Regions from separate parts of the Desulfotomaculum sp. 1211_IL3151 genome, predicted to be linked through region 3. Evidence: riboswitches for the same ligand, from Rfam matches in the RefSeq annotation. Region 3 holds a riboswitch; each other region holds the start of a gene.
The links. Region 3 has a riboswitch for cobalamin ahead of V6C11_RS07625 (S-layer homology domain-containing protein). Riboswitches for the same ligand answer to the same signal wherever they lie in the genome.

Region 1 (7,836 bases), on a different contig from region 3:
CGCTATTTTCGGACATGCTTCTTGATATAAGCAATTAAGGGATACCCTTCGCAGTATCCCTTTTTCGTTCGATATTCAGTTTTAGTAGCGTTCCCGCTTGCCCGTTGCCATAAAAACATTGATTATGTCATCATGGCATATGTAACTGTGTTTTTTCTAACCATAATTTTGTGTAAAATGTCAATACTATGTATATACTGCTTAATATGGAGGGTTGCCATTGTTTTTCGTTTGTCATAATATTTCTGGTGAATTGGTTGATCGTGCTGGTCTTATTCAATCCCATAGCAATTTTAAGGAACCCATTGCCTTTGAAGACCCTGATGAGGCTGTAAGATTTATTGACTTTGTATTAAATGGGGCCTATGACCACCAAGAAAAAGAGAAAGAATTTGAAGGCAAGGTCTATACCTGTTACTCTGTTCAACAGCAGGAACAAACTAAAAAAAGCTGTGGCTGTAGTTGTAGTAGGTAAAAATAATATAATAAGGAAGGGACAGTTTATGGAAACAGAAAATGATGTTGTAAAATTTGCTTCAGATATTAGGGAATTTCTCCAAACTGCTTCACAGAATGGCAAGATTTCCTCTGAGAAAATTGAAAACATAATTGATATGTTGGAAAATGCTAAGCAATCCGCCTTAGCCCAGGGTAAAGGAGTCGACCCGATCCAGGAGCTTATTCAAGAGTTAAAAGAATACTAAAATGGGAACGACCGAGGGGTCGTTCCCATTATTTATAGTCACAACGTTAGAAGAAACAATTAAATTTGTTTAAGCTGTTCCGCTGGAGTTCTTTTTAGCCAAAATAGTAGACAAATAGGTTGGTTTTAGTTCCGGGCTTCTTAAATCAAAAAGGATTGATTCATCCTTGTGGCCGCACTTACTTACCATTACGGCCTGATCCAATAAATCGTGATCAGACATTTCATTGATTAGCTTAGAGGTATTTCGGGAAACCTTCATGAGCACTACATTATCGGCCAAGGCTAAGGCTTGGCTTAGCTTTTCAGCCTGGCAGGTGGCGGGGATGATGGTGAGTATCTCATTCCCTTCTGCTAAGGGAAAGCCAACCCGACTGGCCGAAGCGGCAAAGGAAGTAATACCGGGAATTGTTTGTATTGCCACCTGATGTTTTGCCAATAACCGATAAATATAGATGTATGTACTATAAAGCATGGGATCGCCCAGGGTCAAAAAGGCTACCCCTTTGCCAGCCTGCAAAAGATCCAGAATGGTTAACATGTTGTTTTCCCAGGCCTCGTTTAATTCCAGCCCATCATCCACCATGGGGAAGGTTAATTCCAGGATCTCGGTATCCTCTTTAATGTGGGGACGTGCAATACGAAGGGCTGTGCTAGCAGCCCGTGCATTGGGGCGAGGGGCAATAACCACCGCCACCTCTTTTAAGATATGTACGGCCTTTAGTGTAATCAATTCCGGGTCACCGGGACCTACGCCAATGCCATAGAATATACCTTTCATGCTTTACCTCCCATTATTATCTTGTATAGGGGTATTATTCTGAATCAAATCCATTAAAGCCTGCCGGCTACGGGGAATAGGCAGGTTTTTTGGCAGATGCCCTGCCAGTTGTAAGGAATTGAATATTTCTAAAACAATTGGTTTGGTAAGGTGGTTGTCTGCCAATAATTCATCCTGGGACAAGATAATTTCCGGGGTCCCCTGGCCAGTGATCAGCCCGTTGTTCATTAAAATAATTTCGTCTGCAAAGCCATAGGCTTCTTCCACATTGTGAGTCACCAGAAGAACGGACATGCCTTTCTGATTGAGTGTATTTAGTAGCTGCATGATTTCCTTTGAGTTATGCGGGTCCAATGAGGCAGTTGGTTCATCCAGGATCAGTAACTCCGGCTTCATGGCTAAAACAGCGGCAATGGATACCAACTTTTTCTGGCCATAGCTTAGCAAATGTACTGGCTTGTCAACTAAATGAGGGATGCCGCTTAGTTCAAGGGAGCTAAATACCCGTTCCTCCACTTGTTTCTTGGCCAAACCCAAATTTATTGGGCCAAAGGATACTTCCTGACGTACACTGGGTGCAAATAGCTGACTTTCAGGATCCTGGAAAACAAGACCAACTCGGCTGCGCAAATTAGCTAAGGAAGAACGGTTGTAGTGCAGTTCCTTACCCTGGAAAAAGATTTTTCCTGAGGTTGGCTTTATAAGTGCAATTAAATGAAGCAGTAAGGTGGATTTTCCTGCACCATTCGTACCTAATAGAGCAATTTTTTTACCCTTTTTAATAGTAATGGAGATATCCTGCAGGGCGATGGTTCCATCGGGATACTGACAACGGAGATTGCATGTTTCCAGAATAATGTCTGTCATTATATAATACTCCCGCCTTTATATGCTACCAATAATAACAGTATTTCAATAAAGCAAATAATCGTAATATTTCTTGTGGAGTAGGTATAATCCCTGGCTAAAACTTGTAAGGAACCATTATACCCCCTTGCTTCCAGGGCTAAGGTAAGTTCCCTGGAGCGGCGGAGAGATTGCAGCAGCAGGCCACTGACCAACATGCTCATGGAATGCAAACCTTTTTTACCAGAGGAATAACCCAACCGGGCGGATTGGGCAAGATATGTTTTTTGCCCGCTGTCCCAGAGTACAAATAAAAAACGATAGATTAATAGCATCAGTTCCAGAAATAACTCTGGGATCCTGAGCTTTCGTAACAGATCAATGATATCCAGCATCGATGTGGTAAGGATTAAAAAAAACAAACAGGAGGAACAGGCCAAGGATTTGGTAAAGACCATAAGGGAAGTATGCAAGCTTTCGGTTGTTATACCTAGGGGGTAACCCAGTAAGCTCCACTGACAAATGACCATATCCGTTGGGTTTATGGTTGTTACAGCAATACTTAAGCTTCCTAAGGAGAGGAAGGTAATGGGCAGTAACAGGAGCTTTAAATAAAAACGCAGAGGCACTTTCCCCATGAAAGTAGTGCCTCCTGCCATTAGAACCAAAACTAGAAAAGATATAATAGCCGAATTCGCTAAGATACAAATAATCATATTGACAATGGCAAAAAATGTTTTTTCCACCGGGTGTACTTGCCCTAAGGGACTGTTATAGGAAAATCGATCAAGCAGCACTTGATTTTTTTGCCGCCTTTCTTTTGCCATTCCAGAAACCGATAATATAACAAATTACTCCGGCACCTATTGCTGCCTGAAGAGCAAAAAGTAAGCTCTCAATTTCCCCACTCGGTGGTTCCCAGAATGGTTCAAACCAGGGTTGGTAGTCCTGATTTACCTGGCTAATCACGGTTTCAATTTGTCCATCGGCACCTTCAAATCCTGCTTCGGGCAAGAAAATAAGGGGTATAATGAGCAATAGGACCACAATACCTAAAAGTACCCAGTTTAAGGACCGATTGGAAGAAGGGTTATTACTTGACGAAATCATAGGGACCGCTCCTTTCGTTTTTGATTAGCCCGGGCAGAAATTCTTCCTTGTAATTGTACAGTAAGCTAAAAACAAATACAGTCAATAATCCTTCTGTTATGGCTAATGGAAGTTGGGTAATACCAAAAATGCTCATGAACTTATAAAAAGAAATTAAATAACCGCCCGTACTGTCGGGGAATGCCAAGGTCAATTGGAGGGAGGTAACCATGTAGGTCGCCATATCACCCAATGAAGCAGCCAAAAACACCGCAACCTTCGCATTCCGCTTCTTTAACAGTTGGTAAATGCCAAAAGATACGAAGGGACCCACAATACCCATGGAAAACACATTGGCACCAAGGGTTGTTATCCCACCGTGGGCCAATAATAAAGCCTGAAATAACAAAACAATACAACCTAGAACACTCATCACGGCGGGACCAAACAAAATGGCACCCAGTCCCACACCGGTGGGGTGAGAACAACTGCCTGTGACCGAAGGGATTTTTAAAGCGGAAAGAACAAACACAAAGGCCCCCGCCAAACCCAGCAGCATTTTTAGATTTGGGTTTGCCTGTAAAGTTTTGCGAATGGAGCGAAGTCCCCAGATAACAAAGGGAGCCGATAGGGCCAACCAGAATAAGCACCAACCGGCAGGTAGAAAACCCTCGGCAATATGCATCGCATAGGCGGCATTAGGAGTAAGGAATAATAAGCAGAAAACGACCCAAAGTGAAGTAACCCGATATTTCATGGTTCTAAGTCCCCCTTTAATACAATTTTCCCAATATTTTGACATATTGCTTGCCTGTTTTAGCACTGGTTTTCTAACTAGTTAAGAAGTTCATAGGCCTGTCGTATATGCTTGATGTAGATTTCCACAATGTTATCAAATTCCAAAAGGCCCTTGAGAAGAGTTGTTACCGGATAGTTTTGAGCCAATTCATTTTGCCAGGCATCTGGCTCAGACCCGGCCAAATCATTGATGGCATGATCACCGGCAATATTCATAAAGGGGACGAGCGTTACCTTTTGAAAATCCTTCCTGGCAAGATCAGCCTTAACATCCGTTAATGAAGGATAACCCTCAATGGTACCAAGGATAACATTTGGATAGGTTTGACGCAGCATATCATTTAGGCAACCGTAGACACTAAAGCTATGATGATCACTGCCATGACCCACCAGTACCAGAGCATGTTGGGGGTCCGCAGGAACCAGATCCTTGATACAGGCCACAACCTCCTGGTAGTCTGTCAGATGATAAAGGAGTGGCGCCCCCAGGGTTAATTGATGAAAACCAAACTTACCTATTTTACTCTGAAACTGCTTGCCGGAAATACCTCGCAGGTGAGACATATTATCTACCACATTGACCAGATCATAGTATTCCATGCCTGGTATGATATGCACGGACTGTACCACTACCCTGGTATAGCCTTCATCCTGCAGTCTAGCCAAAGCAGTAATCGGACTGTCTATCTGGATACCTCTTTTGGCCAATACCCCACGAATACTCTTTGCCGTGTAGGCCCAGCGTAGTTCGATACCGGGGAAAACTACTCTGACTTGCTCCTCTAATTTTTTAAATGCAGCGGTTGCTTGATCCACAGTGGTGCCAAAGGTTACCAGTAGAATAGCTTCTTTTTCCATTACAATAACCACCTTTACAAAATAAAAAACCTTAACTAATTAAACGTTAAGGTAAGTCAAAAAAACCAGGATAAACCCCGGTTTAACTGCTTACCTCTCCTCGGGAGGGTCAGTTTTTTGTTTGGCAGGTCTCCTGACTCAGGCATAAAAATTTGTTTCTACCTTCCCAGTAGTACCAGTGGTGTAAACTGAAACAAACTAGCCATTTACAGTGGCCGGACCGTTCGGGATTTGCACCCGATTCCCTTTTAAGCCCCCATAGGGGGAACCAAACACGAAGTATTAAATTATGGTGCCATCATAACATATATATTCCATTATGTCCATAAAAACCCATGTAAAAAACCGAGTCCTTCTTATGCCCGATAGAAAATATATATTGTCAGAATCATAAAAGAACGATACAATCTTTTAAAGAGTATAATTTTTCCAGGTGCCCCGGTAGGGGAGAATAGGGAATCGGGTGCAAGTCCGAACGGTCCCGCCACTGTAAGCGGTAAGCGAATACCCATTTTGCCACTGACCTTGGGTTGGGAAGGCGGGTATCCGGCAATGATCCGCAAGTCAGGAGACCTGCCTGTAAAAATACAATTCTGAGAATGATGGAAAAGTTCTCGGCCTATTAAGGCTGAGGACTTTTTATTTTTCAGGCAAGTTCACCCTGCCAGCGACACCAGCAAAGATGACATGGTAGATGGTTGATGGCTAAAAAAGCCCAAGGCTCATGGCCATTTGAAATAAAGGAGGTAAAAAAATGTCTTTATTAACTGAAACACTTGCTAGGATTCAACTACCGGACCAGACCTGTGAAGAACAGGCCAAACAGAGGTTAGACAGACTGACCAAACCACCTGGCAGCCTGGGCATATTAGAGGAGATCGCCTGGCGGTTGGCTGGTATCCAGCGGTCCCCTCTGCCGAAACTTCCTCTGGATAAGGTATCACTGGTTTTAGCAGGAGATCACGGGGTAGTGGCAGAAGGGGTCAGTGCCTTTCCTCAGGAAGTAACGCCTCAAATGATCTTCAATTTTCTGCAGGGTGGTGCAGGTATCAATGTACTGGCCCGTCAGGCTGGTGCCAGGGTTGTGGTGGCTGATGTCGGGGTTACCGGACCACCTTTGGCAAGGGAGGGTCTGATTTCCTGTCGCGTAAGATCCGGCACAGATAATTTTGCCATCGGTCCCGCCATGAGCAGGGATGATGCCATTCGATCCATTGAGGCTGGTATCACCCTTCTAGGTCAGCAAGTTAAAAAACGTCCGGCCCTGGTTGGGATTGGTGAGGTGGGCATTGGCAATACCACGCCCAGTGCCGCTATTTTAGCTGCTTTTACAGGCGTGGCCCCGGAGGAAATTACTGGTCGCGGTACAGGTATTGATGATCAACGACTGCAGCATAAGATCGCTGTGATTAAGCGGGGGCTGGCGGTAAATCAACCCGATGCCAAGGATGGCCTAGATGTGCTGGCCAAGGTGGGTGGCTTAGAAATAGGTGCTATGGCGGGAGTTATCTTGGGTTGTGCCGCAGAGGGAATTCCGGTCGTGCTGGACGGGTTTATCTCCGGTGCAGCGGCAATGCTAGCCAAATCCCTGGCTCCTCTGAGCCGTAGGTTTATGTTTGCCTCCCATGTATCAGAAGAACCAGGCCACCGTTATATGATGCAGAAGTTAGAATTAAAACCCATTCTGCATATGGAAATGAGATTGGGCGAGGGCACAGGTGCCGCCTTAGCTTTCCCCATTATCGAATCTGCGCTACGTATTATTAACGAAATGGCTACCTTCGCAGAAGCAGGAGTTAGTGAAGGATAGATAGAAAAGGTGAAACCAAACCCTGGCTGCTTTTCCTTGTATTGCCATAAATTTTATACTATAATTTGTTTTACTAACTCTCGTTAAAAAGTATGAATATTCAAACAGGAGCAATCTATGAGAATACCAAGAATTGTTCTGGCCGGAACCCACAGTGGTGTAGGAAAGACTACCCTCACCCTGGGATTACTGTCAGCCTTCCGACGGAGGGGTATTAAGGTACAACCCTTCAAAGTAGGGCCTGATTATATCGATCCCGGTCTCCATAAAGCAGCCGCTGGTATCACTTCCCATAACCTTGACAGTTGGATGGGCTCACCGGAGAAAGTGCATGAGTTATTTATTAAAAGGGCCAAGGGAATGGATCTTTCCCTGGTGGAAGGCGTCATGGGTTTATTTGACGGGGCCAGAGGGCAAGGGGAAAGGGGCAGTACAGCCCAGGTTGCCAAAATTATTAAGGCCCCGGTGGTTTTGGTTTTTTCAGCCCAGGGGTTGGCCCGCAGTGCTGCGGCCCTAATTAGCGGTTACCAAAATTTTGATCCGAATTTACAGGTCTGTGGCGTTATTGCCAATGGAGTAGGCAGTGAGGGTCATAGACAATTTATTAAACAGGTGTTGGAAGGGGAACTGGGCATTCCTTTACTGGGAGCATTGGTCAAACAAAGGGATATTGTGATGCCCCAGCGTCATTTGGGACTGCTGCCCGCAGCAGAAAATAAGGAATTAGACCAAACCCTAACAGCACTGGCCCAGTTAGTTGAGGAACAAATCGATGTGACACGGCTGCTGACTCTAGCCCAACAGGCACCGGAGCTGACAGATCGTGAAATACTGCCGGTACAACAGTCCTTTAAGGGTGTGAGGTTAGCGGTGGCTAGCGATGAAGCCTTTAATTTTTATTATCAAGACAGTCTTGATTACCTTGTAGAGTTAGGGGCGGAATTAGTATTT
Region 2 (7,836 bases), on a different contig from region 3:
GTTATCCCCCCACACCAACCCCGCAACCAAACTACTCTACCTGGGAACTCCCCTGAGCCTCCACTTGCTCTTCTTCCTTCTTCTTAGTCTTAGCCTTCTTATTATACCTATTCATAACCACCGAAGTCCCTTCCAATACCCAAACCCTCACCGCCTCAACAGCAGTCTCAATAGCCGGCCCAATGGACTTGGCCTCTTCTTCACTGATTTTACCCAACACATGACCCACAGACCCATAGGCAGACCGCCCAATGCCAACCCTCATGCGGGCAAAATCCTGGGTACCCAATAATTCAATAATATTTTGTAAGCCCCTTTGTCCACCGGCACTCCCATTTTTGCGAATACGCAAAGTCCCCGGGGGTAAATCCATATCGTCCACAATAACCAGTAAATCCTCTAGGGCTAGTTTATACCAATTCATCAAGGCAACCACTGACTGGCCGCTTAAATTCATAAAGGTTTGAGGCTTCGCCAGGATGACCTTTTCCGGCCCAATATTAACTTGGCCAAGCAAAGCCTTGTGCTGCTTCTTTTCCGCCCTGACACCCAAACTAGCTGCCAATTCATCAACAACCATAAACCCGACATTATGTCTGGTTTGGGCATATTCTCCACCGGGATTTCCCAAGCCCACAATTAATTTCATTCAACACTTACCTCCCTTATCGAAGGTATTTTACCCCAGCTTTTGTATCAAGGCAATAGAAAGAAGGGTTATCCCGTGTCATTCTAGGGATAACCCATTTCTTTAGCAATTCAATCAAATCGTCTCGTTTATTCCTTTTCAATCGTTTTAGCTTTAGCCTCCTGTTCAGGTTCCGGTGGCACCTCTGGCTGGCCGGCTGGCTCCGGTGCCTTCATGGTGGCTAAACCTACCACGGTTGTGTGTTGATGATCTAAAATCCGAACAGCCGCAGGCACGTTTAACTCACTTACCGAGATGACATCACCAATTTCTAAGCCGCTAATATCTACCTTAATTGCTTCCGGTATTTCATTGGGCAGGCATTCAATTTCCGCACTGCGCAAATCATGCTGAATTACTCCACCCAATGCGACACCCTTGGGAGTACCTACCAACTGAATGGGAACGACCGTCTTAATTTTGGAGTCTTTAGAAACTTGCTGAAAATCCACATGCCTTATCGTGCGATCCACCGGATCCATCTGTAAACTCTTTACCATTACAGTCTGTTTGCCACCGTTTACACTCATATTAATAAGCGTGTTTCGTCCGGTTCCAGAACTAAGAATTTTCTTTAAATCTTTGGCGTCAACGGAAATACTCATGGACCCCATTTCTTTGCCATAAACTACACCGGGAACACCACCGCTTTTTCTAATTTGCTTAGCAATCGATTTTGTATCTGTTTCTCTCACAGTTGCATTTAACCTTGAACCTGTCATAAAATTACCCTCCCAACTAAATATGTCCCTATTATTCCCTATTTTTGGTCATATCAAACAATTCCAGGGCATAAAGATCAATATAATGAGTTTGATGTAAAGGGGGGCCTAATAATGCGCAAGAGCAAAAAATTTATTGGTATGCCGATCATCAGTCTTGCCGAGGGCCAGGAAATGGGTGCAGTCAAGGGGTTAGTTGTAGATCCGTTTCAGCAAAGGATAGCCGCCCTAATTATAGAGCAAAAAGGTTGGTTTAAAGATCAAAAATTTGCCCCTTATGGTAAAGTACGCAGCGTAGGTGCCGATGCCATCACCATTGATCAAGGAGCAATCGTTGAAAAGGGTACCAGCCTGCCAGACATTTTAAAGCTTTACAAAGAAAGAATTAACATCATCGGCAGCAAAGTTATCGCAGAAAATGGTTCCGATCTCGGGGAAGTAGATGAGTTTTATGTTGATGAAATAAGTGGTCAAATCGTTGGCCTGGAGATTAGCGGCAACTTTTTAAACAGCCTATTTAAAGGTAAATCCTTTATGGAAATTGCCTTTGTTAAGACCATTGGTAAAGAATTAGTCGTAACGTCCGTGGATGCCTTAGAAAACTTGGTTAAAGTTGATGGCGGTTTACACGAAACCGTTAAACAGCTCAAAGACAGTACAAATCATATCTGGGAAAGCACGGTACAAAAAACCAAGGAAATTAGTACGTTAACGAAAGAAATAAGCAGCAAAAAGGTGGAGGAAATTGAAAGCAAAACGAAAGATCTCGGAGAAACGCTACGTGAACGGGTTAAGAGAAAAAGTAAAGACGACCCCATCGAAGACGATGTTGTCATTCATGATTTGCCGGCAGGCACCCTAAGATCAGAGGAAGAAGCCTTAAACCGCCAAGAGGTTATCCATGACGAGGTTGTTATTCAAGATTTACCACCAGGCTCACTACCACGCCAGACCGAGGAATTAACCCGTGTTGAACAGATAGAAGATCTCGTTGAAATCCATGAATTACCCCCCGGTGCTTTACCCCGCGAAGAAAATCCCAGCGAGGACGAAAGCGAGGATGAACAAGAAGCGATCGGGGAGCCCATCGTACCAGAAGAAAATACAGAGATTAAAAAAGAATAGTCCTCCGCTTTATTGCTGTATTTGATAGTTGCAAGGCTAATTAGGCCCCTGGGCCATGAGCCTTGGGCCTAAAAGGTTACGGGCTGACAGCTAACACGAAAAGGTGTCTGATCTTCAGCACAAAACTGAAGCTCAGACACCTTTCTTTAGCCCAAGGCAGGTGAATTTATTCGAAGGCAGCATACTATCAATGTATAGACAAACATTGTGGGATACTCTATAATTATTAATCAAATTACCGCAAATGGGGAAGTCCGTGAGAATCGGACGCAGTCGCGCTACGGTAACGGAAGGCTGTTTTGGCAAGTCCGGAGTCCGAGTACCATGGTAATTTGCTAATTTTTTGTCGCGCAAACAAAAAAGGAGGAATTACTTTGTACACAGGAGCAGCCACTTATGTAGTCGGTTTTCCGAGAATCGGAGAACAGAGAGAACTGAAAAAAGCCCTTGAACATTATTGGGATCAAAAAATCGGTTTTGCAGAGATTGCCGATCGGACAAGAAAATTACGTCGAAGACACTGGTTATATCAAAAAGAGGCTGGTATCTCTTTTATTAGCAGCAATGATTTTAGTTTGTATGATAACATGCTCGATACAGCAATGATGTTAAATGCAATACCGGAAAGATTTCGTACCATCCACAACGAACAAGAGCTTTATTTTGCTATGGCCCGCGGAACGAGTAACGCTGTGGCGCTGGAAATGACGAAGTGGTTTAATACCAATTATCACTACATTGTCCCGGAACTTTCCGATACCATGGACTTCTCATTAAATGCAGATAAAATAATCAATGAGTATTTAGAAGCAAAAGAATACGGCATCCGCACAAAAATTAATTTGATCGGACCCATAACCTTTTTATCTCTTTCCAAACGTGTTGATCGTAATCCGGATACTTTGGAACTACTCCAAAGAATTTTGCCTTGTTACGTTTCTCTGCTTAAGAAAATGGCTTTTCTTGATGATGAAGTATACATTCAATTTGACGAACCAATCGTCGTAAAGGATCTGGACAAAAGAACCCTTGAACTGTTTTACTTATCCTATAAAGAATTAGCCAACGTGGATAGCAGGCTTAGACTGATCGTCATGACTTATTTTGATCATGCGGTGGAAGCTGTAAAAACACTGTTTGATATTCCGATTTATGGTATCGGACTGGATTTTCTATACGGACCGGAAAATCTAAAAATTCTTAATTGTCTGAACGGTAAAAAACTAATTGCAGGCATTGTCGACGGAAGAAATATTTGGAGAAATGACTATCGAAGTACCTTGACTTTACTTAAAAACATAGAAAAACATGTAAAAAGGGAAGATATCATCCCTTCCACCACCTGTTCTCTATTACATGTTCCTTATTCTTTGGAACATGAGAACCAGCTAGACAAAGAAATTAAGTCATGGCTGAGTTTTGCCCGGGAAAAACTTGAAGAACTATCGGATCTTGCCAAGTTATTTTTTATTGAAAGGGATTCTGAGAACCACCCATCCATTTTAAAAGATAATCAACGTATATTTATAACAAAACAACAATCGCCTAAAGCAATAAACCCCTTGGTTCGAGGGAGAGTTTGTTGCATTGAAAAAAAGGAACGAGTCGGCTCTTTTAACGACAGGAATGACATTCAGCGGAGAATACTCAATCTGCCTCTGCTTCCGACAACAACCATTGGAAGTTTTCCTCAAACCAATGAGATTAGGAAGCTGAGACGGGATTTCAAAAATAACATTATTTCTCAAGCAGAATATGATAAAGGAATTAAAAAACACATTGATACCTGCATACAATTTCAACTGGATATTGGGCTGGATGTTTTGGTACATGGCGAACCAGAAAGAAATGACATGGTGGAGTACTTTGGTGAACAACTCTTAGGTTTTATTCTCACAAAAAATGGCTGGGTGCAAAGCTATGGCAGCCGCTGTGTAAAACCTCCAATTATCTATGGTGATGTCAGCAGACCAAAGCCAATGACCATTCATACAATCCGATATGCCCAAAGCAAAACCAATAAAATTGTCAAAGGAATGTTAACCGGACCTGTAACCATTCTTAATGGGTCCTTTTGCCGAAATGATATCGAGCGATCTGCTGTCTGTGAACAAATTGCCTTGGCCATTCGGGATGAGATTCATGATCTTCAAAATGCTGGCATCAAGATTATTCAGGTTGACGAAGCCGCACTCAAAGAAGGGTATCCTCTACGAAAAGAAAAAGTTGCTTATTATGAAAATTGGGCTGTTAAATCCTTTAAATTGGCTGTTAGTTCGGCTGCCTTAGAAACGCAGATCCATACCCATATGTGCTCTAGCGATTTCAATGATAGTATCCATGCCATCGAGAAAATGGATGCCGATGTTATTACCATTGAAACCTCAAGAAGCGGCAATAAACTGTTGGCTGTTTTTTCAGCCCAAGGATATGATAAAGAAATTGGACCCGGCATTTATGATATTCACTCTCCCAGGGTTTCCTCCACAGAGGAACTGGAAGAGAAAATCAGACAATTAATGTGGGTTTTGCCTCCGTCCAAACTGTGGATTAACCCTGACTGCGGCCTCAAAACTCGTAAGTGGGATGAGGTAAGACAAAGTTTAACGAATATGACCATGGCAGCACACCATATTCGGTCAGGATTACAAATGCTGATGCTTGTTTAACGGACCTTACTTAAAATAAAATTTAATTTAGTAATGATTATATTTAAAAAACAGGTTTCCCCGTCGGGAAAACCTGTTTTTGCTTAAAACTCTTCCATTAACTTTGCCACGGCTGCGCTGTGGTGTCCTTCTTCTCTGGCCATCCGTTCAAAGATAAACTTCTTATCCTGTTGTGCTTTAAAAATATCTGCCATCTGATTGTACATTTTAGCTGCGGCATCTTCCCGCTGTATGGCAATGGCTAAAACTTCCTTCGGGGTCATTTCCGGGTTTAATTCGCCGGCTTCCTCAAAGCCATCAAAATAGACTTGTTCATTGATCGGTTCACCGGATTTTAACCAGAGCAGGTAATCTAAATGATCCTTTTCATCCTGAGCTAATTTCTTTAATACCTTCTCGGTTTCTGCCAGCTTTGCCTTGGCTGCCATTGCATTGTAAAATTTATAGCTGCTCTCCTCCGATTTAATGGCTACATCTAAAACGTCATTAATTGTTAATTGCAAAACCATAACCCCCTTTAGTTATTATCTTTACCCCATTGTAAACTATATAGGGGAATTTTTCCATGACAAAATTATTGAATTTTTCTTGCAATAGAATAAATATACCCCTAGCCCATCGGCACCAATTTGATCTGCCCCCAGGCCGCCAGCTTTTCTCCTTTGATGGCTACAGCACCGAGTATCCCCTTAACCGAGGCAGCAAAATCCACCGCCCTTTGGACATCCTCTTCGCTCTGCACATAATTGCCCGCCGCAGTGGCCACTGCATCGGCCAGGGTTGTTGAGACAGATAAAATAATCACTGCATCGGATTTGCCAAAGCTTAGGGAATGACCCACCGTGCCAGAGGAGGTGCAAATCCCCAATGGGGTTTGCCAGGGTTGAATTTCCAGGGCAATTTTATTACTAAAGGGGGAGGTCCCAGCAAAAACCCCTACCCTTCGTGTAAGGGAGGATTTAATAAAGATATCCCCTCCGTTTTCCACCACGACATCCCGGGAGCGACGGGCCAAGGCTTTCCCCACCACCTGGGAAAATGCACCTGCCACCGCAGCCATGGGGCCAACTCCCGCCAATTGGGCCGCTTTCGCCATATCTACGGCAATCTCCGGGGCCCCTGGCAAAAGGGTGTGAGGTTCCAGTGTGGTTCGAAAAACAGGATCTCCTTTAATATATTCCGCCAAAAGTAAGCGTTGCTCTTTTATTAGTTTTTCCACCCAGCCGATCAACTGGGGGGTAAAACGGTCCCGCCGCACACCTATATCCAGATCTGTCTCTTTAACTCCTACCTGGAAATGGATCAGGTCTCCCTGTCGATGCAACTCACGATAGGTGCGCTCGGTATAATCCATGTTATATTCTTACCTCCATCGCCCGAACCGGACATACTTTTAAGCATTGTAAGCACACTACGCATTTGTTCCCATCAAACTGTACTTCCATGGAGGGGCGGTCTATAAAGAGTGCCCCGGCAGGACAGTGACCTGTGCAAGCCCCGCAACTTATGCAACGATCATCATTGCGAACCACTTCCTGATTAAGGGGATGCACCGAAATGCCCTGTTGACGCAGATACTCGATGCCCTCCTCATATCTTTCCCCCCAAAGGTCCAAAACAAGCGTCCCTTCGAGGTGCGGATTAATTTGTGCCTTGAGAATATTTACCACCAGGTCATAATCCTTCACTAGGTGGTAGATGATCGGTTGATCAGAGGTTGCTGCTGTAAAACGCAAAACAATTTTATGAGGCGACATCTTGTTCGACACTCCTTCCATTACTTAATCTCCAAGGGTTTACCGGCTAGCCCTGCAGCAGGACCAGGCAGAAGCTGCACTGGTTCACCCAGCAAAAAGTCCCCTTTGCTAATCCAACTTTTTAATTGACCAGCAATTTCCCGAGCTTTGGGGTAACTTGAAAGGGGTGCCGTAGGTACTTCTTGGCCAGCCACCGTAATTTTCCCTGATTTCAATTGGGCATAGGAGACTAAGCCCAAATTACCTCCCACCCGATTGGGGTAGGCTTCACTATAATCAACCACCGGAGCATGCAGTTCTTCATCGGCTAAAGCAGCATAGCGTAGTATTTCTTCGTTAAGTATGGGGATCGGTATGCCCAGACCTACGGTTAGCGTAGCACCATAGCCCAGGAAGCTTGCTCCCCTTAGCCACTTTGTTTTCATTTGCTTAAGGTCTCCTAAGACCGAAAGGGTTCCGCCGGCTGAGCCCACCACATTTCCTTCCTGATCCTTGAGCCAACCGGGAAAATGCTGGGTACCATTCCAAACCACATAGCCGATCCCTCCGCCCAGGAAGATCCTCGTTCCTACCCCAATGGTGGCAAAATTCGGATCCTTCATCAGGGGACTTAATTGTCCCGAGGTAGAATAGTTGGCATTTCCTAATCGGGGCTTCAGGGTTCCCATGTAGGTATGGATGGTTTTATCACCAATGTTAACAGCACAGTTATAATTTTGGTAACCATTGCGAGGGTTAAATAAAATCGCCTCGTTGATGTCATTTAAGGTAATGGTTGTTTCTATCTCTCTTCTCGGGTAACAATCCGTACCATAGGATAATGCCCTCAATTCGATGGGCTTCCCTGCCACTAAATCCTCTATCACATGCCCGCC
Region 3 (7,836 bases):
TTATTCATAACAGATGGCCAAGGAATCGTTTTACGTTACAATAAGGCCTTTGGACAACTAACCGGTATAGATCTCCATGAATATCTGGGCCGGAGCGTCGAGGATATTAAAAAGGACGGTATTATTTCTGAACCAGTAACCTGCCATGTGTTGGAACAAAAGAAATCGATTACGATGATGCAAAAGAGCAGAAGCGGCAAACTCACACTAACTACCGGAAATCCGGTAACGGATACAGATGGCGAAATAATCAGGGTTGTCTGTAATGTAAGGGATATAACGGAGCTAAATATATTGAAACACAAGTTGGAACAGGCTAAAGTTCTGAGTCAACACTATGAAAATGAACTTCGTACTTTAAAATTAAAGTACGCCGGGTCTGAGAAAATTATTGCTACATCTGCCAAGATGAGAAATCTAATTGATATGGTTGTTAGATTAGCATCCGTTGATTCAACGGTATTAGTAAATGGTGAGTCGGGTACCGGAAAGGAATTAATCGCAGAAATTATTCATAGTAATAGTTTGCGTTCCAAAAAGCCCTTTATTAAGGTGAACTGTGGGGCTATTCCCGAGAATTTATTGGAGTCAGAGTTGTTTGGTTATGATGGCGGAGCCTTTACCGGGGCTAAAAAAGAGGGTAAACCAGGATATATTGAAATGGCTTCCGGAGGCACTTTGTTTTTGGATGAGATTGGTGAAATGCCCTTAAACTTACAGGTAAAACTTCTTCGCTTTATACAATGCAAGGAAATTATTAGGGTGGGAGGTAAAAATTATATTAACGTCGATGTGCGCATCGTAGCCGCCACGAATCGAGACCTTTGGGACATGGTGCAGAAAAAGCAGTTTCGAGAAGACCTTTATTACCGATTAAATGTAGTGCCGGTTCATATACCACCCTTGCGTGATAGGAAAGAGGACATACCTGCCTTGGTGGCACATTTTATGCAGTTATTTAATCGCAAATATAATAGAAACAAGAGTATATCCCCGGAAGTAGTGGATATTATCATGCAACATGACTGGCCGGGAAATATCAGAGAGTTGGAAAACCTGATTGAGAGAATGGTTGTTATTACCATTAAGGATATCATAACGAACGAAGACCTGCCTTTCCACATGAGGGATAATACAGTAGGTCTTAGTTCCTCCTATATTATGGTATCCGGCATAATTCCACTAAAAGAAGCCATAGAAAGTGTTGAGAAACAGTTAATTGAAAAGGTTTATGCCAAACATCAAAGTACCAGACAAATGGCTAAAGAACTACAGGTAAATGCTTCTACCATCGTCAGAAAGGCGGCAAAATACCAAGTTTCTAAGGATTTAACCACAGACAGATAAATAGTCGGTGAATAAAAAGGGGGATGGTAATGGGTGATATCATCCCACTTTCTATACTTCAAAGGGAATTAAAATAATTAAATTCTAGATTTGAAGGCTTCTGGCACAGTAGTTGCTTATATAAATGTTAGATTAAGGAATCGAGAGGCTAAATATGTTCCTTTAATTTCACAACCTAATTTTGAACAGGTTATCACACTATAAAAATTTATTATAAAGGAGTTGGAAAGATGGATTCAAGAATTAATGAGCACGGTCAATTACTGCTGCCTTTAGAAGTCGGCAAATTACTTAACCTGCAAAACGACGATTTGCTAAAAGTAACCATTGAATCAAATTATATCTTGCTGACACTTGAAAATATTGAAACGAAGGAAGACGGTGTTGAGAAAATACTAGACAACCTCATTCATGAGGGAATATTAATTGATATAAAGTAAAAATTTGAAATATTCAATTTGCAGTTAGTTTTTTAGAGAAAGGGGGTAATGCGGATGGCGTTGAAATTGACCCCAAAATCGGAAATTGACCGAAGGGTTTCTCGGTTTCAAGAAAAAATAACGGAACAGTTGTTAGATGGAGCAATTATTTTACTTAATAGTGATCTCTTTTATTTTACGGGTACGGTACAGAACGCATTTTTGTTTGTACCGGCCAGCGGTGAACCGGTATTAGCGATTAAAAAGAGCTTGCAACGGGGTAAAAACGAGTCACCCCTAAAGCATATTGTTCCTTTTGGAAGTCCTAAGGAAATTCCCTCCATTCTCGGTGCATTTGGCTATACGAAGTTTGAAAAAATTGGCTGGGAATTAGATGTATTGCCGGTAAACCTGTATCAAAGGTATCAGAAAATTTTCCCCAAGGCAGAGTTTATCGATATTTCACCAACTATAAAAACGATTCGAGCCATTAAATCACCCTATGAAATAGAATTGATTAGGGATTCCGCAAGCGTAATAGGAAAAGCCCATTTAGCGGTACCGTCATTTTTACGTGAGGGGATGTTGGAGATTGAGTTGGCTGCACTCTTTGAGGCAGAAATGCGTAAAAGAGGGTATTCCGGTTGCTGCAAAATGAGATCCTTTAATCAGGATTTATTTTTAGGAAATACCTGTTCAGGGTATAGTGCCACCGCACCAAGTTTCTTAGATGGGCCAATTGGCGGCACGGGAGTTTCTGTAACCCATCCCCACGGTGCCGGATGGAAAAAGATTAGCCGCAATGAAGCTGTCTATATTGATTATACCTGTGTGGTAAATGGTTATACCTCGGATCAAACCAGAATTTTTTGCATAGGTGAATTAAGTTCTCGGATGGTTAAGGCCTTTGAAGCTGCTTTATTTATTGAGTCGGAAATTATCAAAGCAATTAAGCCAGGCACCCCCGCAGAGGAACCTTATTTATTGGCCATGAAATTGGCAGAGGAAATGGGTCTAAAGGATAATTTTATGGGCTATCAGGAGGATAAGGTTAAATTTATCGGGCATGGTATAGGTTTGGAAGTGGATGAATTGCCGATCTTTGCCAAGGGGTTGAAGACCCCCATATTACCTGGCATGACCTTTGCCCTGGAACCTAAATTTATCTTTGCTGAGGGCGCCATTGGTATTGAAAACAGTTTTGTAATGACCGAGCATGGTCCAGATTATTTAAGTATGACACCCAATGTGATTACCTATATAAAATAATTAGGAGGGGAAATAATGGAAAAGAAAGTAATGTGGGACGAAAACCTTAGCAATGAGCAATTAGCTAAATTGTCCATGGAGATGTTTCATCGTATTGTCATTCATCATGCCTTATGGTTTAATGAAGTCCAGCATCAGCTGGGTTTTCCTGAGGCACTGAAGATTTTGGATGCAGCCTACCAGAAGAGCTTTAATATTCAAATGAAGCGTTTTGGTAAATTCTTTGGCTTTGAAATGGAAAATGGTGTACCAAAACCCTTTTTAGCGATGCCTAGGGAAAAACTTTTGGCCCTGCTTAACGATACAGCAGTTAACTGGCTGGCCAATGATGGAGTGTGGTTCCAGGCTGTTGAATTCAAACATGGCATGAATGATGCTAAACGCTGCAATGATTCCTGCTGGGGAAAATTTTCACCCTTCGAGGCAGATTCAATTAAACGTTTCTTAGGCTTAGAGGAAAAACCAGGTCTGGAAGGCCTTAAGAAAGCCCTGCAGTTTAGAATGTATGCCAGGATCAATGTACAATCCATTATTGATGAAAGTCCCAATAGTATTGTCTTTCAGATGAATGATTGCCGGGTGCAGTCTGCCCGGAAACGCCAAGGTTTAGATGATTACCCCTGTAAATCTGCCGGTCTGGTTGAGTATGCAACATTTGCCAGGACCATTGATTCGAGAATTAAGACCGAATGTATCGGCTGCCCACCGGACGCCCACCCTGAAGAGTGGTTCTGTGCTTGGCGTTTTATCTTAGTTGAGGAAGCTTAGTGCCACTTGCTAGATTAACTTAATACTTTAGTTGCTGGAATAGGTGCTTTACTCTGAAAAGGTAAAGCTTAAAAGGGAAGTCGGTGCAAGGCCGACGCGGTACCGCCACTGTAATGAGGAGGAGCCCCACAAAATACCACTGGGAAAAAACCTGGGAAGGTGTGGGGTTCCGATGATCCGAAGCCAGGAAATCTGCCTATGCCAGGTTACCACTATCCCTACGGATGTATAGGAGGTGGCTTCATGGTGTATGTGCTGTTTCCTGGCACCGTCATAAAACCCCGGTACATTTGTAGAACCGGGGTTTTTAATTTGCCCAACTAGGATACAAACAAATCGCAATTACATGAATGAAAAAGGTGAGTATCGGAATGAGGAAAAAAAGAATTTGCTTAAGGATTACTTCAATACTAATCACCCTTTGTTTTATTTTGAATACGACATTTTTAACGATTCCCAACCTGGCAGTGGCCAGTGAACCGGGTAAGACCTATACCGCCAGTCAGTTATCCCAAAAAGCCATTGAATTTATACATAAGCAATATCAGGCCGGTGAAAAAATCGATGGCTATACGGCCTACGTATTAGCCCTAGGCGGCGAGGATCTGGGGTCTGAAAAATGGACCAATAATGGCAAAACATTAAAACAAGAAATCAAAGAATTGTCCAATTTGCTGGGGGATCATCTTACCTTAATCAGTTATATATGCAACACCCAGAATGACGATGGCAGCTTTGGACCTTTAGGCAATGAATATGGAACGAAAGGCCCCTTACTGGCCTTAGCATCCATTAAAAATGATCTGGTGCCTGGAGTAGAAAGGCAGCAGGTAGAGGATGCCATTCATAAAGCCATTCATTACTTCCAAGAGAAATATCAAAGCGGTACCATTACCTATGATGCACAAGGTTTTAGCCTTGATTATCGCTGTATCGAAGCCTTGGTCAAGGCAGGCGAAGACCTTTCAGCAGACGGGTGGATATACCAAGGAACCTCTCTCCGGGATGCTGTGCTTGCTTCTGCCGCTGTTACTGCCGCCAACCCAGCAGCCACAGCGGTGGAATTGGCTAAAGAATTGGCAGCCCTTGATGCAGTGCAAGCATACTCAGCCAATGCAGAAGCACCCACCCTGGCCGCAGCAATTGGTTTGGATGCAGCAAATAATGTTGAGTTAGACGAAGCCACAGAGATTGAAACAGAAACAGAAACAATCGCTGAAGTGAGGGAAACCCCGGCTAGCGAGGTTATATCAGAAGAAACAACAAATGAAACCGAGTTAGAAGCAGCCCCAGAAATTGAAACAGAAACATTCGTTGAGGCCGAATCATTTTCAGCAATTGAGATTACATCCGAGGAAGCAATTGATGAACCTAAATTAGAAGTAACGACAGAAATTGAAGCAGAAGTAACAGAAGTAACGTTTGAGGCTAAATCAACCCCAAGCATAGAGGAAACAACGGAGGAAATGAACAATGAGGTTGCGTTAAACGAAAACGTTGCAAGGGAATTATCTGTTACGGATGAAGTATACTCAGACATTGTTACCGAAATTAATTTAAACGTAGTTGAAGTTGAGCAGACCTTACCTCCCACAGATAGCATGGCCCCAATTCATGAAAAAAAATATAAGGCACCGGATGCAGCTGACCTAGCGAATTCGATTGCCCAACAACAGGCAGCAGATGGCAGCTTTGGAACAAGTATCTATGATCATGTGACCGTGCTTCATGCATTGGGTAAAGCAGGCCTGCTGGAGGGCATTGACCAAGAAAAGGCCCTTGCCTATATTGATGGTTTAAAAAAGATTCACAAAGATATTTTTGGTTATGACGCCGGGGTAGCCTGGGGATCTGAATGGACACCGGAGGAAGCAGACACCACTGCCCAGGTTATGACTGCCCTTAGTTATTTTGATGCAACAAAGGATGTAAATGAGACTATCCAGGACGGTCTGAGCTATCTTAGGGATGTGCAAGACCCGGATAGGGCTGCCATCGCTATTAATAGCTGGGATAGTACCTATAACACGGCTGAAACATTGATTGCCCTAAAGGCCCTGAAAAGATCCTATGATGAGTATGCCGGTTCCGGTTCAGCCTGGACAAAAAAATCTAGAACAAATACGCTGGCAAAGTGTTTACTGGCCCTTAACCAATGGAATGATACCCCCCAAAAGGAAAAATTAGCTGATCAGTTAGTAAAGCGGCACGCCGGCAAGGAATCCTTTGAAAATAGTGTTTATAGTGATATGTTGGCCTATATTGCCCTCGGTGAAGCGGGAACGCTGGGCAGCTTAAATGCTATTGATGTTAAGGAATATATCCTGTCCAAACAAAATAAGGCAGACGGTTCTTGGGGGGAAACCTTTGACAGCTATTATTACCCTGATTTTCTCTCGACCACCCAGGCTATCCGGTCACTTACTTACCTGCCGAATGCTGCTGCGGATCAAGAGCTTCAGTCGGCCATTGTCAGTGGTTTAAACTACTTAAAGGGTTTGCAGCAAATGGATGGCGGCGTTTATGCTACCTGGGACGACCCGGCAATGGATAATTCCGGCGTGATCGTCACCCTGAATAAACTGGGTATCGATCCGGCAAGCGCCGCATGGAAACATACCAATGGTTTAACACCATTCGATTACCTTCTGAACAATACCATGAATCCCGACGGCAGCTTTGGTACTTTGAAAAATGTTCCAGGTGCCACGGAGGCATTAGCTGCTTACCGATTGGTCACAGGTGAAGGAACTCCTGGCGGCGGTGGGAATCTTCCCACAGACCCAGAGTTGGATCAGTGCAGTGTTGAAATTGCTATAGTGGGTAAGAACGGTGAAGCACTTTTCGGACCTAGCAGTGTTGTGGTAAGTAAAGATAGCAAGGGAAAACTCACGGTACTAGGCGCGTTGGAAGCCACTGGGCTGGGCTACACGGAGTCGGGTGGACTGATCACAAGTATTGACGGCCAAAGAAACGAGGGTTTGAAGGGGTGGATGTATAAGGTAAATGGAAGTTCACCGGCCATTGCAGCCTCCGATAAAACCGTTAAAGAGGGAGATCAGATTATTTGGTGGTACAGCAGTGATGTGAGTAATCCCGGTCCTTCCTGGGATAGTGTCTCCAAGGGGGAGGTACTGCCGGAGCCTGTTTTATCACCAAACCTTGAGGAACAAAACAAAAACCTGCCTGAGTCATTACGGGCCTCAGAGGATACTCTGGCAGCCCTGGAAAATATTAGCCAAATCCTTGGCTTACAGGGAAATACATTTGAATTGGGTATCCTTGGCCAAGGGGGTCAAGCGGTGATTGTCGTGGGTGACAGACAGCCGATAAATAGGACGGACTTGGCTTTCCAAAGAGGTATGCTGCAGAGACAGTTGCAATTGCAACAGAAGGTTGAAGCAGCTAAGGGTGCGGCAGTGGTAGAGGAAGGGGGCCAATTAGGCTTGCTTATCCCGGCTGAGTCCCTGACCAAGGATATAGAAATAACCGTAAATAAACTGGATATGGATAACACAACCTTACCCCCTGGCTATCAACAATTGTCTGCCACCTATGAATTTGGTCCCGCTGGAACGAATTTTACCGTACCGGCAACCCTAGCCATCCAGGTGGTTATTCCTCCCCTGGTAAAACCAGATAACCTATATCTGGCCTGGTATGATCCAAATGCCGGCAATTGGGTGATCATCCCTTCGGTAGTGGATCTTAACAAGGGTGTAATTTGGGCCAGAATCCAACATTTTAGTAAATATGCCATTTTTGCCAAAGAAACCGTAAAATCCTTTGCTGACGTTAACGCTGGCTCCTGCGGTTGGGCCAAAGACCCCATCGAAGTGCTAGCTGGAGCAAATCTTTTGGCTGGCGTAGATGGTACTAATTTTGAGCCCCTAAGGCCGGTAACCAGGGCAGAGTTTACCAGTATGTTAGTCAAAGCGTTAGTCCTACAGACCAAGGCCGATGCGGCTGACCATTTTAAAGATGTAAAAGCCGGCGAATGGTATGCCGGAGATCTGGCAACTGCCTATGAAGC

Region 1: it holds a riboswitch for cobalamin, as region 3 does, so the genes downstream of both, V6C11_RS08720 (sirohydrochlorin cobaltochelatase) here and V6C11_RS07625 (S-layer homology domain-containing protein) in region 3, are expected to answer to the same signal.
Region 2: it holds a riboswitch for cobalamin, as region 3 does, so the genes downstream of both, metE (5-methyltetrahydropteroyltriglutamate--homocysteine S-methyltransferase) here and V6C11_RS07625 (S-layer homology domain-containing protein) in region 3, are expected to answer to the same signal.

The regions. Positions count from the first base shown of each region.
Region 1 covers NZ_JBAIYV010000035.1:112,108-119,943, reverse strand. Annotated here, with positions in the region: gene V6C11_RS08755 (hypothetical protein) at 221-475, shown strand; gene V6C11_RS08750 (hypothetical protein) at 504-704, shown strand; gene cobI (precorrin-2 C(20)-methyltransferase) at 774-1,484, opposite strand; gene V6C11_RS08740 (energy-coupling factor ABC transporter ATP-binding protein) at 1,488-2,351, opposite strand; gene cbiQ (cobalt ECF transporter T component CbiQ) at 2,351-3,157, opposite strand; gene V6C11_RS08730 (energy-coupling factor ABC transporter substrate-binding protein) at 3,117-3,440, opposite strand; gene V6C11_RS08725 (energy-coupling factor ABC transporter permease) at 3,424-4,176, opposite strand; gene V6C11_RS08720 (sirohydrochlorin cobaltochelatase) at 4,254-5,075, opposite strand; cobalamin riboswitch at 5,182-5,363, opposite strand; cobalamin riboswitch at 5,490-5,670, shown strand; gene cobT (nicotinate-nucleotide--dimethylbenzimidazole phosphoribosyltransferase) at 5,830-6,885, shown strand; gene V6C11_RS08710 (cobyrinate a,c-diamide synthase) at 7,003-7,836, shown strand, end outside.
Region 2 covers NZ_JBAIYV010000010.1:64,045-71,880, forward strand. Annotated here, with positions in the region: gene pth (aminoacyl-tRNA hydrolase) at 32-649, opposite strand; gene V6C11_RS01635 (50S ribosomal protein L25) at 778-1,410, opposite strand; gene V6C11_RS01640 (PRC-barrel domain-containing protein) at 1,525-2,535, shown strand; cobalamin riboswitch at 2,736-2,869, shown strand; gene metE (5-methyltetrahydropteroyltriglutamate--homocysteine S-methyltransferase) at 2,910-5,204, shown strand; gene V6C11_RS01650 (ferritin family protein) at 5,288-5,707, opposite strand; gene V6C11_RS01655 (UPF0280 family protein) at 5,815-6,558, opposite strand; gene V6C11_RS01660 (NIL domain-containing protein) at 6,560-6,961, opposite strand; gene V6C11_RS01665 (homocysteine biosynthesis protein) at 6,982-7,836, opposite strand, start outside.
Region 3 covers NZ_JBAIYV010000031.1:17,271-25,106, forward strand. Annotated here, with positions in the region: gene V6C11_RS07605 (sigma 54-interacting transcriptional regulator) at 1-1,347, shown strand, start outside; gene V6C11_RS07610 (AbrB/MazE/SpoVT family DNA-binding domain-containing protein) at 1,578-1,787, shown strand; gene V6C11_RS07615 (M24 family metallopeptidase) at 1,842-3,035, shown strand; gene V6C11_RS07620 (DUF6125 family protein) at 3,051-3,803, shown strand; cobalamin riboswitch at 3,828-4,017, shown strand; gene V6C11_RS07625 (S-layer homology domain-containing protein) at 4,175-7,836, shown strand, end outside.